One region of the Nonomuraea sp. NPDC050328 genome, then DNA from elsewhere that is predicted to be linked to it. Evidence: riboswitches for the same ligand, from Rfam matches in the RefSeq annotation. Region 1 holds a riboswitch; the other holds the start of a gene.
What was found. A riboswitch is a leader RNA that binds a small molecule or an ion and turns the genes downstream of it on or off. The one in region 1 is predicted to bind cobalamin.
Positions count from the first base shown of each region.

Region 2: it holds a riboswitch for cobalamin, as region 1 does, so the genes downstream of both, ACIBG7_RS08490 (ABC transporter substrate-binding protein) here and ACIBG7_RS20725 (ribonucleoside-diphosphate reductase subunit alpha) in region 1, are expected to answer to the same signal.

Region 1 is NZ_JBITIW010000005.1:216,775-223,548, forward strand. It holds gene ACIBG7_RS20715 (mechanosensitive ion channel domain-containing protein) at 1-824, opposite strand, end outside; gene ACIBG7_RS20720 (ribonucleotide-diphosphate reductase subunit beta) at 837-1,832, opposite strand; gene ACIBG7_RS20725 (ribonucleoside-diphosphate reductase subunit alpha) at 1,832-3,982, opposite strand; cobalamin riboswitch at 4,071-4,272, opposite strand; gene ACIBG7_RS20730 (tripartite tricarboxylate transporter substrate-binding protein) at 4,296-5,258, opposite strand; gene ACIBG7_RS20735 (VCBS repeat-containing protein) at 5,343-6,734, opposite strand.
Region 2 is NZ_JBITIW010000002.1:493,694-500,467, forward strand. It holds gene ACIBG7_RS08470 (phosphotriesterase) at 1-329, shown strand, start outside; gene ACIBG7_RS08475 (cytochrome P450) at 275-1,459, shown strand; gene ACIBG7_RS08480 (hypothetical protein) at 1,473-2,135, opposite strand; gene ACIBG7_RS08485 (Gfo/Idh/MocA family oxidoreductase) at 2,191-3,045, shown strand; cobalamin riboswitch at 3,048-3,168, shown strand; gene ACIBG7_RS08490 (ABC transporter substrate-binding protein) at 3,411-4,217, shown strand; gene ACIBG7_RS08495 (iron ABC transporter permease) at 4,222-5,244, shown strand; gene ACIBG7_RS08500 (ABC transporter ATP-binding protein) at 5,244-6,017, shown strand; gene ACIBG7_RS08505 (adenosylcobinamide amidohydrolase) at 6,014-6,661, shown strand; gene ACIBG7_RS08510 (hypothetical protein) at 6,772-6,774, shown strand, end outside.

The DNA.
Region 1 (6,774 bases):
TCGCGCAGTTCCTTGACCGGGACCGACCAGTCCACCCGCAGGTAGACGTGGCCGATGACGCGGCTGCCGTGCCGGGTCCAGTTCTCGAACGGGTTCTGGGTGAAGTAGGAGACCGGGAACACCAGCCGCCGCTCGTCCCACGATCGGACCACGACGTAGGTCAGGGTCAGCTCCTCGATGCGGCCCCACTCGTTGTTCACCACCACCACGTCGTCCAGGCGCAACGCGTCGCTGAAGGCGAGCTGCAGGCCGGCCAGCAGGTTGCCGATGGTGGACTGGGCGGCGATGCCGACGATCGCGCCCGCGATGCCGGCCGAGGCGAGCAGACCGGTGCCGAGCGCGCGCACCTGGGGGAAGGAGAACAGGATCGCGCCGAGCGCGATCACCACGATCACGGCCGCGGCGACCCGGCGGACCAGCGCGATCTGCGTCCGAATCCGCCGCGCCCGCCGGTCGGCGGCACTGGTGACGCTGTCGCCGTTGATCTGTTCGAGCCGCACGAGCACCACGTCGGTCACCGCGTAGGCGGCCTGGATCACCAGCCACGTGACCGCCACGATGGTCAGCAGCCCGAGCACGCGGTCGACGGTGTCGCCGACCTCGCGCTCCTCCGGGCCGTAGCCGAACATGGCCGGAAAGTAGACCGTGTTGAAGGCCACCAGCGCGGCCACCGCGAAGCCCGGCCACACACAGCGGCGCAGGAACGGTTCGGCCCCCGGCCAGCGGCGGGTGGCCTTCATGAGCGCCCGTCGGATCAGTTCGACGATGATCACAGCCCCCACGACGGAGACGATGAGGACGAGCCAATTCGACGAGGCGCTCATGCCCCTAATCTCTCAGAAAGCCTCGTCGAAGGTCACGTTCCCCTCGACCGCGACCTGGTAGGCCGAGACCCGGCGTTCGAAGAAGTTGGCCAGCTCCTGCACGTCCTGCAGCTCCATGAACCCGAACGGGTTCGCCGTGCCGTACCGCGGCTTGAAGCCGAGCCGGGCGAGCCGCTGGTCGGCGACGTACTCCAGGTACTGCCGCATCTGCCCGGCGCTCATGCCCGGCATGCCCTCGCCGCACAGGTCGCCGGCGAAGGCGAGTTCGGCGGCGACCGCCTCCTCCAGCATCTCCACGACCTGCGACTCCAGCTTGTCGTCGAAGAGTTCGGGCTCCTCGGCGCGCACGGTGTCGACCACGCTGAAGGCGAACTCCATGTGCATGGACTCGTCGCGGAAGACCCAGTTGGTCCCGGTGGCCAGCCCCTGGAGCAGGCCGCGGGAGCGGAACCAGTAGACGTAGGCGAAGGCGCCGTAGAAGAACAGCCCCTCGATGCAGGCGGCGAAGCAGATCAGGTTGAGCAGGAACGCCCGCCGGTCGGCGGCGCTCTCCAGCCGGTCCAGGCCGCCGAGCGAGTCGATCCACTTGAAGCAGAACTCGGCCTTGTCGCGGATGGAGGGGATGTTGTCCACCGCGGCGAACGCCTTGACCCGCTCGTCGGGGTCGGGCAGGTAGGTGTCCAGGAGCGTCAGGTAGAACTGCACGTGCACGGCTTCCTCGAAGAGCTGCCGGCTGAGGTACAGCCGCGCTTCGGGGGCGTTGACGTGCTGGTAGAGGTTGAGCACGAGGTTGTTGGCGACGATGGAGTCGCCGGTGGCGAAGAAGGCGACCAGCCGGTTGATCAGGTGCCGCTCCTGGGCGCTCATCCTGGGCAGGTCGGCCAGGTCGGTGTGCAGGTCCACCTCCTCGACGGTCCACGTGTTGCGGATGGCGGCCCGGTAGCGCTCGTAGAAGTCGGGGTAGCGCATCGGGCGCAGGGTCAGGTCCATGCCGGGGTCGAGCAACATCACTGGCACGCCTCGCAGTACTCGGGGTTCTCCAGGGAGCAGGCCACGGCTTCCTGGGCGGTGGGGGTCACGGTCGTCTGCGCGATCCGGGTGGCCGGTCGCGAGCGCAGGTAGTAGGTGGTCTTGAGGCCCTGCTTCCAGGCGTAGGCGTACATCGAGGAGAGCTTGCCGATGGTCGGGGTGGCGAGGAAGAGGTTGAGGGACTGGCTCTGGTCGATGTACGGCAGGCGGGCCGCCGCCAGGTCGATGAGCGCCTTCTGCGGCAGCTCCCAGGCGGTGCGGTAGAGCACCTTGAGGTCGTCGGGGATGCCGGGGATGTCCTGGATCGAGCCGTCGGCCCGCTTGATCGCGTCGCGGAGCTGCTGCGTCCAGAGCCCCCGGGCCTGGAGGTCGGCCACGAGGTAGCGGTTGACCTGCAGGAACTCGCCCGACAGCGTCTCGCGCTTGAAGATGTTGGACACCTGCGGCTCGATGCACTCGTAGCAGCCGGCGATCGAGGCGATCGTCGCGGTGGGCGCGATGGCGATCATCAGCGAGTTGCGCAGCCCGTTCGCGGCGATCTTCGCGCGCAGTTCCCCGGGCACGGGGACGCCGAAGTGGTCGGGGTGCAGCACCCCGTCGTACGCACGGGTCTGGTCGTAGGCGGGGTGGACGCCCCGCTCGACGGCCAGGTCGGCGGAGGTGTCGTAGGCGGCGAAGGCGATCTCCTCGGCGATCCTCGTGGAGAGCGCGAGCGCCTCGGGCGAGTCGAACGGCAGCCGCAGCGCGAAGAAGACGTCGGCCAGGCCCATCACGCCGAGCCCGATCGGCCGCCACTTCCTGTTGGCCGCCTCCGCCTCGGGCGTCGGGTAGAAGCCCAGGTCGATGGTGCGGTCGAGGAAGCGCACGGCGGTCCGGACGGTCCGGCGCAGCTTCGTGAAGTCGACCTCGGCGCCGCTCAGGTGGGCGGCCAGGTTGACCGAGCCGAGGTTGCAGACGGCGGTCTCCCCGTCGCTGGTGACCTCCAGGATCTCGGTGCAGAGGTTGGACAGGTGGATGACGTTGCCGGGCCGGGCGGTCTGGTTGGAGGTGCGGTTGCTGGCGTCCTTGAAGGTCATCCAGCCGTTGCCGGTCTGGGCGAGGGTGCGCATCATCCGGCCGTACAGGGTGCGGGCCGGGATGGTGCGGGTGGCCAGGCCCTCGCGCTCGGCGGTGCGGTAGGCCTCGTCGAAGGCCTCGCCGTACAGGTCGGTGAGGTGGGGCACGGTCTTGGGGTCGAACAGCGACCAGTCGGCGTCGGCCTCGACGCGGCGCATGAACTCGTCCGGCACCCAGTTGGCCAGGTTGAGGTTGTGCGTACGGCGGGCCTCCTCGCCGGTGTTGTCGCGCAGCTCCAGGAACTCCTCGATGTCGGCGTGCCAGGTCTCCAGGTAGACGCAGGCCGCGCCCTTGCGGCGGCCGCCCTGGTTGACCGCGGCGACGCTGGAGTCGAGGGTGCGCAGCCACGGCACGATGCCGTTGGAGTGGCCGTTGGTGCCGCGGATGAGCGACCCGCGCGAGCGGACCCGGCTCCACGCGATGCCGATGCCCCCGGCGTACTTCGACAGCCGCGCGACCTGGCCGTAGCGGTCGTAGATGCTCTCCAGCTCGTCGCGCGGCGAGTCGAGCAGGAAGCACGAGGAGAGCTGCGGGCGGCGGGCGCCGGAGTTGAACAGCGTGGGCGAGGAGGGCAGGTAGGACAGCGTCGTCATCAGCGCGTACAGCTCGGCCGCCTCGGCGACGCTCTCGGCCAGGCCGCAGGCCACCCGCAGGAAGAAGTGCTGCGGGCGCTCCAGCACCGCGCGGGTGCTTGGGTGGCGCAGCAGGTAGCGGTCGTAGACGGTGCGCAGGCCGAAGTACTCGAACCGCTCGTCGCCGTCCTCGTCGACCAGCGCGTCCAGCTCGGCGCGGTGGGCGGCGACGAAGGCGGCCAGGCCGTCCTGGATCAGCCCCTCGGCGTGGGTGGCGGCGATGGAGTCGGAGAAGGTGCGCACCCCGTGCGAGGCGGCCTCCTCGGCGATCTCCTCGGCCAGCAGGCGCGCGGCCACCCGGGAGTTGGCCGGGTCCGCGATCACGCGGGCCGCCGCCTCCTCGATGGCGAGCCTGCGGTCTTTCTCGACGATCTGTGTCACGCTCTCTCCTCGCGAGCTCTTCCCCCACGGAGGGCAGGCGAGAGCACGCGCGGGCAGCGCGAGACTCCCGGACCCTCCCTCGAGGCCCAGAAAGGACAAAGTCACCGGCAGGTCTTCGGACTCGCGGGCATGAAAAGATCGCCTACTGGCCGTCGCTTCCCGGGCCTGGCAAGCCCAGTGCTCAATGACGGCGGTCGTTCCCGCTCACCGCTGCGGGGCAGTTCCGGATTCGCACCGGATTCCCTTTTGCTCCGCCCCGGCGGGGGCGAACCAGCGACGACCAGGATCCTACATCTAGTGGCGGTCGCCGCAACTAGCCCCGGTATGTTGTGCCGCGCGTGTCGAGCAGGCCGAGGTCGCGCAACACCTTGCGGGTGCGGTCGAGCTCCGAGGTGAGCCACACGGTGAAGTCGTCGCCGCTGAGCGGCATCGGCGTCCACCCGCCGCTGCGGCAGGCCTCCAGCCAGTCGTCGGAGTAGGCGGCCTCGTCGCAGGCGGCGGCCATGGCCTCGCGGGTACGGCCGGCGAGCTTGCGCGGGCCGAAGGCGGCGCACCATTCGGCGAAGTCCACCCGGACCCCGCACTCCTTGAGCGTGGGGGCGTCGATGCCCGGCACCCGCTCGTCGGTGGAGACCGCGATGACCTTCACCCGGCCCCGGTCGATCCGGGGACGCCAGGCGGCCAGCGTGCCGGCGGCGGCGCAGGCGTGCCCGGCCATCAGCGAGGCGGCCGCCTCGCTCTCACCGGTGTAGCCGGCGTAGTCGACCAGCCGGGTGTCGGCGCCGAGGCCCTGGGCGATCAGCCCGAACAGCACGTGCCCGGTCTCGCCCTGCGGCCCGCCGGCCAGGTAGGTGCGCGCCGGGTCGGCCACGAGCTGGGCGGCGAGGGCGTCGAAGTCGGCGAAGCGGGAGTTGGCCGGGATCACCACGGCCACCGGCTCCCCGGCCAGGCGGGCCAGCGGGGTGGCGACCTCCAGGATCGGGGGCGCGCCGTTGATCTCGGCGGCGGCCAGCCGGGGCAGGCTGGTGACGGTGATCCGCGTGACCGTCGCCCCGGACGCCCCGATGTCGGCGGCGGTCGAGCCGGCCAGGCCGGTGACCGCGTGGCCGCGCCGGCTCAGCGCCCGGCCGTACGCCTGGGCGATCCGGCTCAGCGACTCACCCGCCGGGACGACCGTCAGGCGGCCCGGTCCGTGGGCCGGTTGCGTGGCCGTGGCGCACCCCGCCAGGCTCGCGGCCATGCCCAGCCCGAGCGCGAAGAACTGCCGACGGCGCATCGCACCCCACCCCCAGCGACCTATCCCCCAATACCTGAAGTTATTGACAGATCACAGCGTGTTACACATGGAAGGCATAGCGGACTACTCGATCACCACGCCGAAGCGGGCGTCTCCGGTCCGGATCGGCACCTGTTCCGCGCCGAAGGTGACCTCCGAGCCGCCGTCCAGAACGGTCACCTCGTGGGAGCCGAAGGCGGTCACCAGGATCTCGGCCTCCGGGTCCCGGTCGAGCTGCCGCAGCGCGGGCGGGAACCCGAAGGCCCGGACCGTGCCGCCGCCCGGGGACCTGGGCGGGAGCAGCATCCGGGCGCCGGCGCCGCTCACCCCGTCCGGCCCGCCGTACAGCAGGAACACCGCGCCTTCGAGGTCCTTGGCGGGGGCGCCTGCGAGCACGTCGGCGTAGCCGTCGCCGTTGGCGTCGCCGACCGACAGGAGCGTCCCGAAACCGTCGCCGTCGACCGACTCGCCCGGCACGCCGGGTGAGGCCTGGGACCACAGGACCGGCCGGCCGAGGCCCTCGGGTGAACCGGGCAGGACGGTGATCTGGCCGCCCGGGTCGCTCGCGTCGGCCCAGCCGTTGCCGGCGACGACGTCGCCGTGGCCGTCGCCGTCCAGGTCGCCGATGTCGAGCCCGGACACGCCCCAGCCGTCGAAGCCGCGGCCGGGCGGCGGCTTGCCGAGGCCCTGCGCGGTGCCCGGATAGACCACGCCCGTGCCCTCGTCGGCGGGGTCGTCGTCGGAGTAGACCACCGCCAGGTCCGCCCGGCCGTCGCCGGTGACGTCCCCCGCGGCGATCGGGCCGGCGCTCGCGGTCTTCTTGACCAGGCCGAGGCGGCCGTCGATGAGCACGTGCACGGTGGCGTGCCCGGCGATGGCCAGGTCGTCCCGGCCGTCGCCGTCGAAGTCCCCGGCGGCCAGCCGCTGCGCGGGCAGGCGGACCTCGCGGGTCCTGGCGAACGGCTTGGGGCCGCCGAACAGGAGGGTCACCCCACCCCGGCCCGGCCCGTGTTTCGGGGTGCCCACAGCCAGGTCGCTGGTGCCGTCACCGTCGAAGTCGCCCGCCGCCAGCGCGGACCCGAACCCGTCGCCCCGGCCTCCCGCCGGACTCCGTAGCACCGTGGGCGCCCGGTCCCCGCCGGGGAGGGCGAGGCCGGCGGCGGTGCCCCAGAGGATCGCGACCGCGCCCGGCGTGCCCGCGTCGCCGGACTCCGCCTTCCTGCCGGGGGCGCCGATGGCCAGGTCCGGGTACCCGTCGCCGTCGTAGTCGTGCCCCCGGTCCAGGACCGGACGCCGCGGGGGCTCGGCCGTCCGGCTCGCGGCGGGCGCGGGGGTGGCGGCTTCCGTGCCCGGGGGGCCTGTGCGCGGGCCTGTGCGCGGGCCTGCGAGTGGGGCGGTCGCGGGGGTGGCGGGGGCGCACCCCGCGAGTAAGCCGAGCGCGAGCAACAGGCCGGTGACCGGTCGGGGCGCGATCATGACCCCACCCTAGACAGCTCCCGCCGCGCCGGGGCCTGTA
Region 2 (6,774 bases), on a different contig from region 1:
TGGACCGCTTCGGCCTGGACGCGATCACGCCCTTCGAGCAGCGCGTGGCCACCGTCGCCGCGCTGTGCGAGCGCGGCCACGCCGGCCGGCTGGTGCTGGGCCACGACTCCTACTGCTTCAACGACCGCTTCGACGCCGAGGTGGTACGGCGGCGCCACCCGAACTACCACCTGCTGCACCTCACCCGCGACGTGCTGCCCGAGCTGCGCCGGCGGGGCGTCACCGCGGAGCAGATCGACCAGATGCTCGTCGCCAACCCGCGAAGGATCCTCGGATGGACTTCGACGTCACCGCCGCCTGGCACGTCGCCTCGCCGTACGCCTTCCTGAGCCGGCTGCGCCGCGAGCAGCCGGTCTTCCGCAGCGAGCACCTGGGCGCGTACGTGCTGACGCGCTACGCCGACGTGCGGGCGGCCTACGGCGACCCCCGCCGGTTCTCCTCGCGCGGCTCGCTGACCATCTCCCGCAGCCTGACCGAGGAGACCCGGGCCAAGCTGGGTGAGCACGGCTCGTTCCTGTCCAGCTTCGTGGCCAACGTGGACCCGCCCGACCACACCCGGCTGCGCCGCTCGGTCTCGCGCGCCTTCACCCCGCGCGCGGTGGCGGCGCTGGAGCGGGAGTTCCGCCGGCTCAACGAGGAGCTCCTGGACCGCGTCGAGCCGCGCGGCGAGGCCGACTTCGTCACCGACCTGGGTCACGAGCCGTCGGTCCGGCTGACCGCCGGCTTCATCGGCGTCCCCGCGGCCGACGAGGCGTTCGTCCAGGCCAGGGTGAAGGACTGGTTCCAGCTCTTCCTGTCGCCCCAGCCGCCGGAGCGGCAACTGGAGCTGGCCGGGAGCTTCCTGACCTACCTGGACTACGTGGACCGGCTGGTGGCGCGGCGCCGCGACGAGCCGCGCGAGGACTTCGTGACCCTGATGACCCGCAGCGGGCTGGCCCACCGCGAGGTGGTGGAGCTGATCTCCACCATCCTGCTCGGCGGCAACGACACCGTGCCCAACCAGCTCGGCAACAGCGTCCACCGGCTGCTGCGCGAGGGGCTGTGGCCGGTGCCGGACGAGCTGCTGGCGGGGGCGGTCGAGGAGTGCATGCGCATCGACGGGGCCTCGCTCGGCTCCTTCCGCTACGCCGCCGCCGACGTCGAGCTGCACGGGGTCACCATCCCGCGCGGCGCGCTGGTGCTGTTGTCGAGCGACTCGGCCGGGCACGACGAGAGCGTCTTCCCCGACCCGGAACGTTTCGTGCCGGACCGGCCCAACGCCGACGCCCACCTGGTCTTCGGCTACGGCATCCACTTCTGCGTGGGGGCCGCGCTGGGCCGGTTGCAGCTTCGCACCGCCCTGGAGGTGCTGGGGCGGCGCCTGCCGTACCTGCGGCTGACCGGGGGAGCCCCCAGCTACCGCAGGTCGCTGGTGGGACGCGGGCTGACCTCGCTCCCGGTCGCCTGGACCAGGACCTGAGCCGCCCCCGGCCTCAGCGGACCGGCTGCTTGAGCAGGCTCAGGGCCACGCCGCCCATCCCGACGACCATGATCGCCCACGGCACCGCGGCCAGCAGCGTGGACAGGCCCAGGATCCAGGGCAGCGGCACCAGCACCGGCGCGACCACCAGCGCGATCGCCGCCCAGGCCGGCGCGGTGCGGCCGAGCAGGGCCGCCAGGCCGAGCAGGAGCAGCCCGAGCATCGCGGCGAACCAGAGCAGGCCGAGCGGCGAGGTGGGCAACCCGTCGACGTAGACCTGCTCGATCCTGGTGATCGTGGGCACGTCGAGGCCCGCCTTGTGCGCGGCGTAGATGAGGTCGTCGCTGTCGGTGGAGATCGGGACGGCGAGGCTGAAGGCCAGGATCGTGCCGACCAGGCCGAGCACCGGCCGGCCGGCGCGGGCGACCTTGGAGACGGCCAGCAGCGCCGGGATGATGGTCAGCGCGCCGAGCGCGGCCAGCCAGGCGGCGGTTGGGTAGCTGCCGGCGTGGTCGACCAGGGCCTGCACGTAGGCCTGCCCTTCCGCGGTGGCCTGGATGGGGCTCAGCAGCAGCCCGGCCAGGATGGTGAGCGGCGAGACGAAGGCGCAGGCGATCATCGCGTACCGGGCGAAGGTGTCGGCGCCCGAGCGGGGAGTGGTGGCGAGACCAGTCATGGTACGAGCGTCGGCCGCCCGGAGCCGGCCTGCATGAGTAGGCCATACTCATTCTGTGGAACCGATTTCGGTGGGACTGATCGGGGCGGGGCCCTGGGCCGAGGACGCGCACGCGCCGATGCTGAAGGCGGGGCCGCACACCAGGCTGGCCGGCGTCTGGGCCCGGCGGCCAGAGGCGGCCGCCCGGCTCGGCGCGCCCGTCTTCGAGCGGCTCGACGAGCTGTTCGAGCACTGCGAGGCGGTGGCCTTCTGCGTGCCGCCCGGCGTCCAGGCGGAGCTGGCCGTCCGCGCCGCCCGCGCGGGCAAGGCGCTGCTGCTGGAGAAGCCGCTCGCCGACACTCTGGACAACGCGGTACGGCTGGCCGAGGTGATCGGTGAGACCGGTGTGCCCTCGCAGATGATGCTGACGCTGCGCTACGCCGCGCCCACGCGCGAGTTCCTCAAGCAGGCCGGCGCCGTGCGCCCCTTCGGCGGCAACGCCCTGGTCGTCGGCGGCCTGCTGCGGCACGGCGGCGCCTACGCCACCCCGTGGCGGCTGCAGCGCGGCGTCCTGCTCGACGTCGCCCCGCACTCGCTCGACCTCATGGACGCCGCCCTGGGCACGATCACCGGCGTGCGCGCCCGCGGCAACACGCTGGGCTGGACCGGCCTGCTGCTGGAGCACGAGGGCGGCGCGCTCAGCGAGATGTCCCTCACCATGGCCGCCGGCACCTGGACCTCCCGCTACGCCGTCTTCGGCGCCGAGGGCAGCGCCGAGTTCGGCGGCTACGACGGCGACGACCCGCTCGACGTGATCGCCGCCGAGTTCGCCGAGACCGTACGGCGGGGCGGCGGCCACCCCCTCGACGCCCAGCACGGCCTCCACCTGCAGCGGATCATCGACGACGCCGAGAAGCAGCTCTTGACGTAAGAGCATTCCGGAGAATTGATAGCGTTTGTCCGACGCGCAGAGTTGCAGCGAAGTCCGGTGGGAATCCGGCGCTGTCCCGCAACTGTCATAGCCAGGTCGCCTGCCTCCGCGCTGACGTCATCAACCCTCGTGGAAAAGGGTGATCCGTCGACATCGACGCGGGTCTCTCGGTTCCAGCAGTGAAAGGACTACTCGTGAGGCCCGTAGGAAAGGCTTTCGCGGGTGCGATGCTGGGTGTTCTCGCTCTGGCCGGTTGCGGTCAGAGCACGGGCGCACCGGCGTCCAGTACCCCCGCCTCCGCACCCTCCGCTTCCGCACCGGCGGCATCCGGCTCCGCCTCCCCGCAGGCCGAGGCCGCCTTCCCGGTGACCGTCGAGGCCGGCAACGGCCAGGTCACCATCGCCAAGCGCCCCGAGCGCATCGTCTCGCTCTCGCCCACCGCGACCGAGACCCTCTTCGCCATCGGCGCGGGCCCGCAGGTCGTCGCGGTCGACGACCAGTCGAACTTCCCCGCCGAGGCGCCGAAGACCGAGCTGTCCGGCTTCAAGCCGAACGTCGAGGCGATCGTCGCGCACAAGCCCGACCTGGTCGTCGTCGCCAACGACACCGACAAGGTCGTCGCCGAGCTGACCAAGCTCAGCATCCCGGTCCTGCTGGAGCCGGCCGCCACCAAGCTGGAGGAGGCCTACGACGAGATCGCCGACCTCGGCGCCGCGACCGGCAACCCGGACAAGGCCCAGCAGACCGTCACCACGATGAAGACCGAGCTGGAGCGCCTGGCCGCCGAGGCGCCCAAGGACAAGAAGCTCAGCTACTACCACGAGCTCGACCAGACGCCCTACGCCGCCACCTCCACCACCTTCATCGGCCAGGTCTACAGCCTGTTCGGGCTGGAGAACATCGCCGACAAGGCGCCCGACGCGGCCGGCGGCTACCCGAAGCTCTCGGCCGAGTTCGTGGCCCAGGCCGACCCGGCGCTGATCTTCCTCGCCGACGTCAAGTGCTGCCAGCAGAGCAAGGACACCCTGGCCAAGCGGCCGGGCTGGAAGAACCTGTCGGCGATCAAGAACGACCAGGTGATCCAGCTCGACGACGACATCGCCTCCCGCTGGGGCCCGCGCGTCGTGGACCTGGCCAAGGCCATCTCCGCCGCGGTGGGCAAGGCCGCCTGAGCCGATGAAGGCGACGAGAGCCCGGTTCGTCCCGGTCGCGGCGACGTCCGTCCTGCTCCTGGCGACCATGGTCGCCGGGCTGCTGGGCGGCGCGGCGGACATCTCGCCCGGGCAGGTCGTCGTCCAGGCGCTCGACTGGCTGCCCCTCGTGGACCTCGACTCCGGGCTCAGCCCGGTCGAGCAGGGGCTGCTGTACGAGCTGCGGTTGCCCAGGGTGCTGATCGCGGCCGTGGTGGGCGGGCTGCTGGCCATCGCGGGCGCCGGCTACCAGGGCGTCTTCCGCAACCCGCTGGCCGACCCGTACCTGCTGGGCGCGGCGGCCGGCGCGGGACTGACGGTGACGCTGGTCATCGTGATGGTGCCGGACCCGTCGTTCGGCATCCCGCTGGCCGCCTTCCTCGGCGCGCTGGGCGGGGTGCTGCTCGCCTACGCGCTGGGCAACACCGCGGGCCGCGCCGGCGGCACCGCCACCCTGGTCCTGGCCGGGGTGGCGGTCACCTCCTTCCTGACCGCGATCCAGACCTTCCTCCAGCAGCTCAAGGTCGAGCAGTTGCAGCGCATCTACTCCTGGATCCTCGGCGACGTCGGGGGCGGCTGGGACCAGCTCACGCTGGTGCTGCCCTACGCCGCGCTCTCGGCGGTGGTGCTGCTCCTGCACGGCCGCACCCTCGACGTGCTCTCGGTGGGCGAGGAGGAGGCGACCAGCCTGGGGCTGAACGCCGCCCGGGTGCGCCTGATGGTGCTGCTCGCGGCCTCGCTGGCCACCGCCGCCGCGGTCGCGGTGAGCGGGCTGATCGGCTTCGTCGGCATCGTCGTGCCGCACGTGGTGCGGCGGCTGTTCGGCGGCAGCTACCGCGTGGTGCTGCCGCTCTCGCTGCTGGCCGGGGCCGCCTTCCTGGTGGTCGCCGACCTGGTCGCCCGCACCGTGCTGGCCCCGGCCGAGCTGCCCATCGGGGTCGTGACCATGTTCGTCGGCGCGCCGTTCTTCGTCGCGGTTCTCCGCATGACCAGGAAGGTCACGGTGTGATGATCTCCGTCGACGGGCTGTCGGTGACGCTCGGGGAGCGGCGCGTCCTGCACGACGTCCAGCTCCGCGTCGAGCGCGGCGAGTGGCTCGCGGTCATCGGGCCCAACGGCGCGGGCAAGTCCACGCTGCTGCGCGCCCTGATGGGCCTGATCAAGCACGAGGGCAGCGTCACGCTCGCCGGTGCGGGGGCGGGGCCGCTCAAGCCGCGGGCGCTGGCCCGGCTCGTGGCCTACGCGCCGCAGTCGCCCTCGCTGCCGCCGGACATGACGGTGTTCGACTACGCGCTGCTGGGGCGCACGCCGTACATCCCCTACCTGGGGCGGGAGAGCCGGCACGACCGGGAGGTGACCGCCTCGGTGCTGGAGCGGCTCGACCTCACCGGCCTGGCCGGACGCCAGCTCGAGCGGCTGTCCGGCGGCGAGCGGCAGCGCGCGGTGCTGGCCCGGGCGCTGGCGCAGCAGGCGCCGGTGCTGCTCCTGGACGAGCCGACGACCGCGCTCGACCTCGGGCACCAGCAGCAGGTGCTGGAGCTGGTCGACCGGCTGCGCCGGGCCGACGGGCTGACCGTGCTCACCACGCTGCACGACCTCAGCCTGGCCGCGCAGTACGCCGACTCCCTCCTGCTGGTCGCCGACGGGCGCGCGGCGGCCACGGGCCGCCCGGCCCAGGTGCTGACCGAGGCCTTGGTCAGCCGGCACTTCGGCGCGCATGTGAAGATCGAGCCGGGCCCCGACGGGCGGCCCGTCGTGCATCTGGTGAGAGGCGGGCCATGAGGCTGAGCTACCGCGAGGAGGAGGGCGCGCGGCTGGGCGCGCTGCTGTGGGAGTTCGGGCCGGGCCACCGGGCGATCTCCTCGGCCATGCTGGGCGGCGGCATCGGCCCGGTCTCCTGGGTGCTGAACGCCCAGGTGATCGCGGGCTACTCGCGCATGGACCCGGTCGAGCACCTGCGCTCGCTCGGCCCGGCCGAGGGGCCCGGCGTCGGCATGATGACCGCCGCGCACGTCCCGGCCTTCGTCGAGGCCGAGGACGAGGGCGTCACCGCCGTGGCCACGGTCGGGCTGCGCGTGCCGACCTGGGCCGCCGCCCCGCCCGGCGCGGCCGATCCCGAGCTGCGTCCGATGCGGGTCGGGACGATCAACATCGTCGCCGTGCTGCCGGTGGCGATGACCGACGCGGCGCTGGTCAACGCGGTCATGACGGTCACCGAGGCCAAGTCGCAGGCGCTGGCCGAGACCGGTTTCGCCGGCACCGGCACCGCGTCCGACGCGGTCTGCGTCGTGGTGCCCTCGGCGGGGGAGGAGGAGCTCTTCGGCGGGCCGCGCTCGGTGTGGGGCGCGCGGCTGGCCCGCGCCGTCCACCGCGCGGTACGGCAGGGCGCCACCGAGTGGGAGGCGGTCGCGTCCCGGTTCGCCTGATCGGCGCTGTGCGCATTTGTGCGCAGACGGAAAACGTTTACAGGGCAATCCTGGGAGACGTCGCGGGGGCGGAGAGGCCGTCCCGCGCGCCGTTTCCGAAGGAGAGACCCATG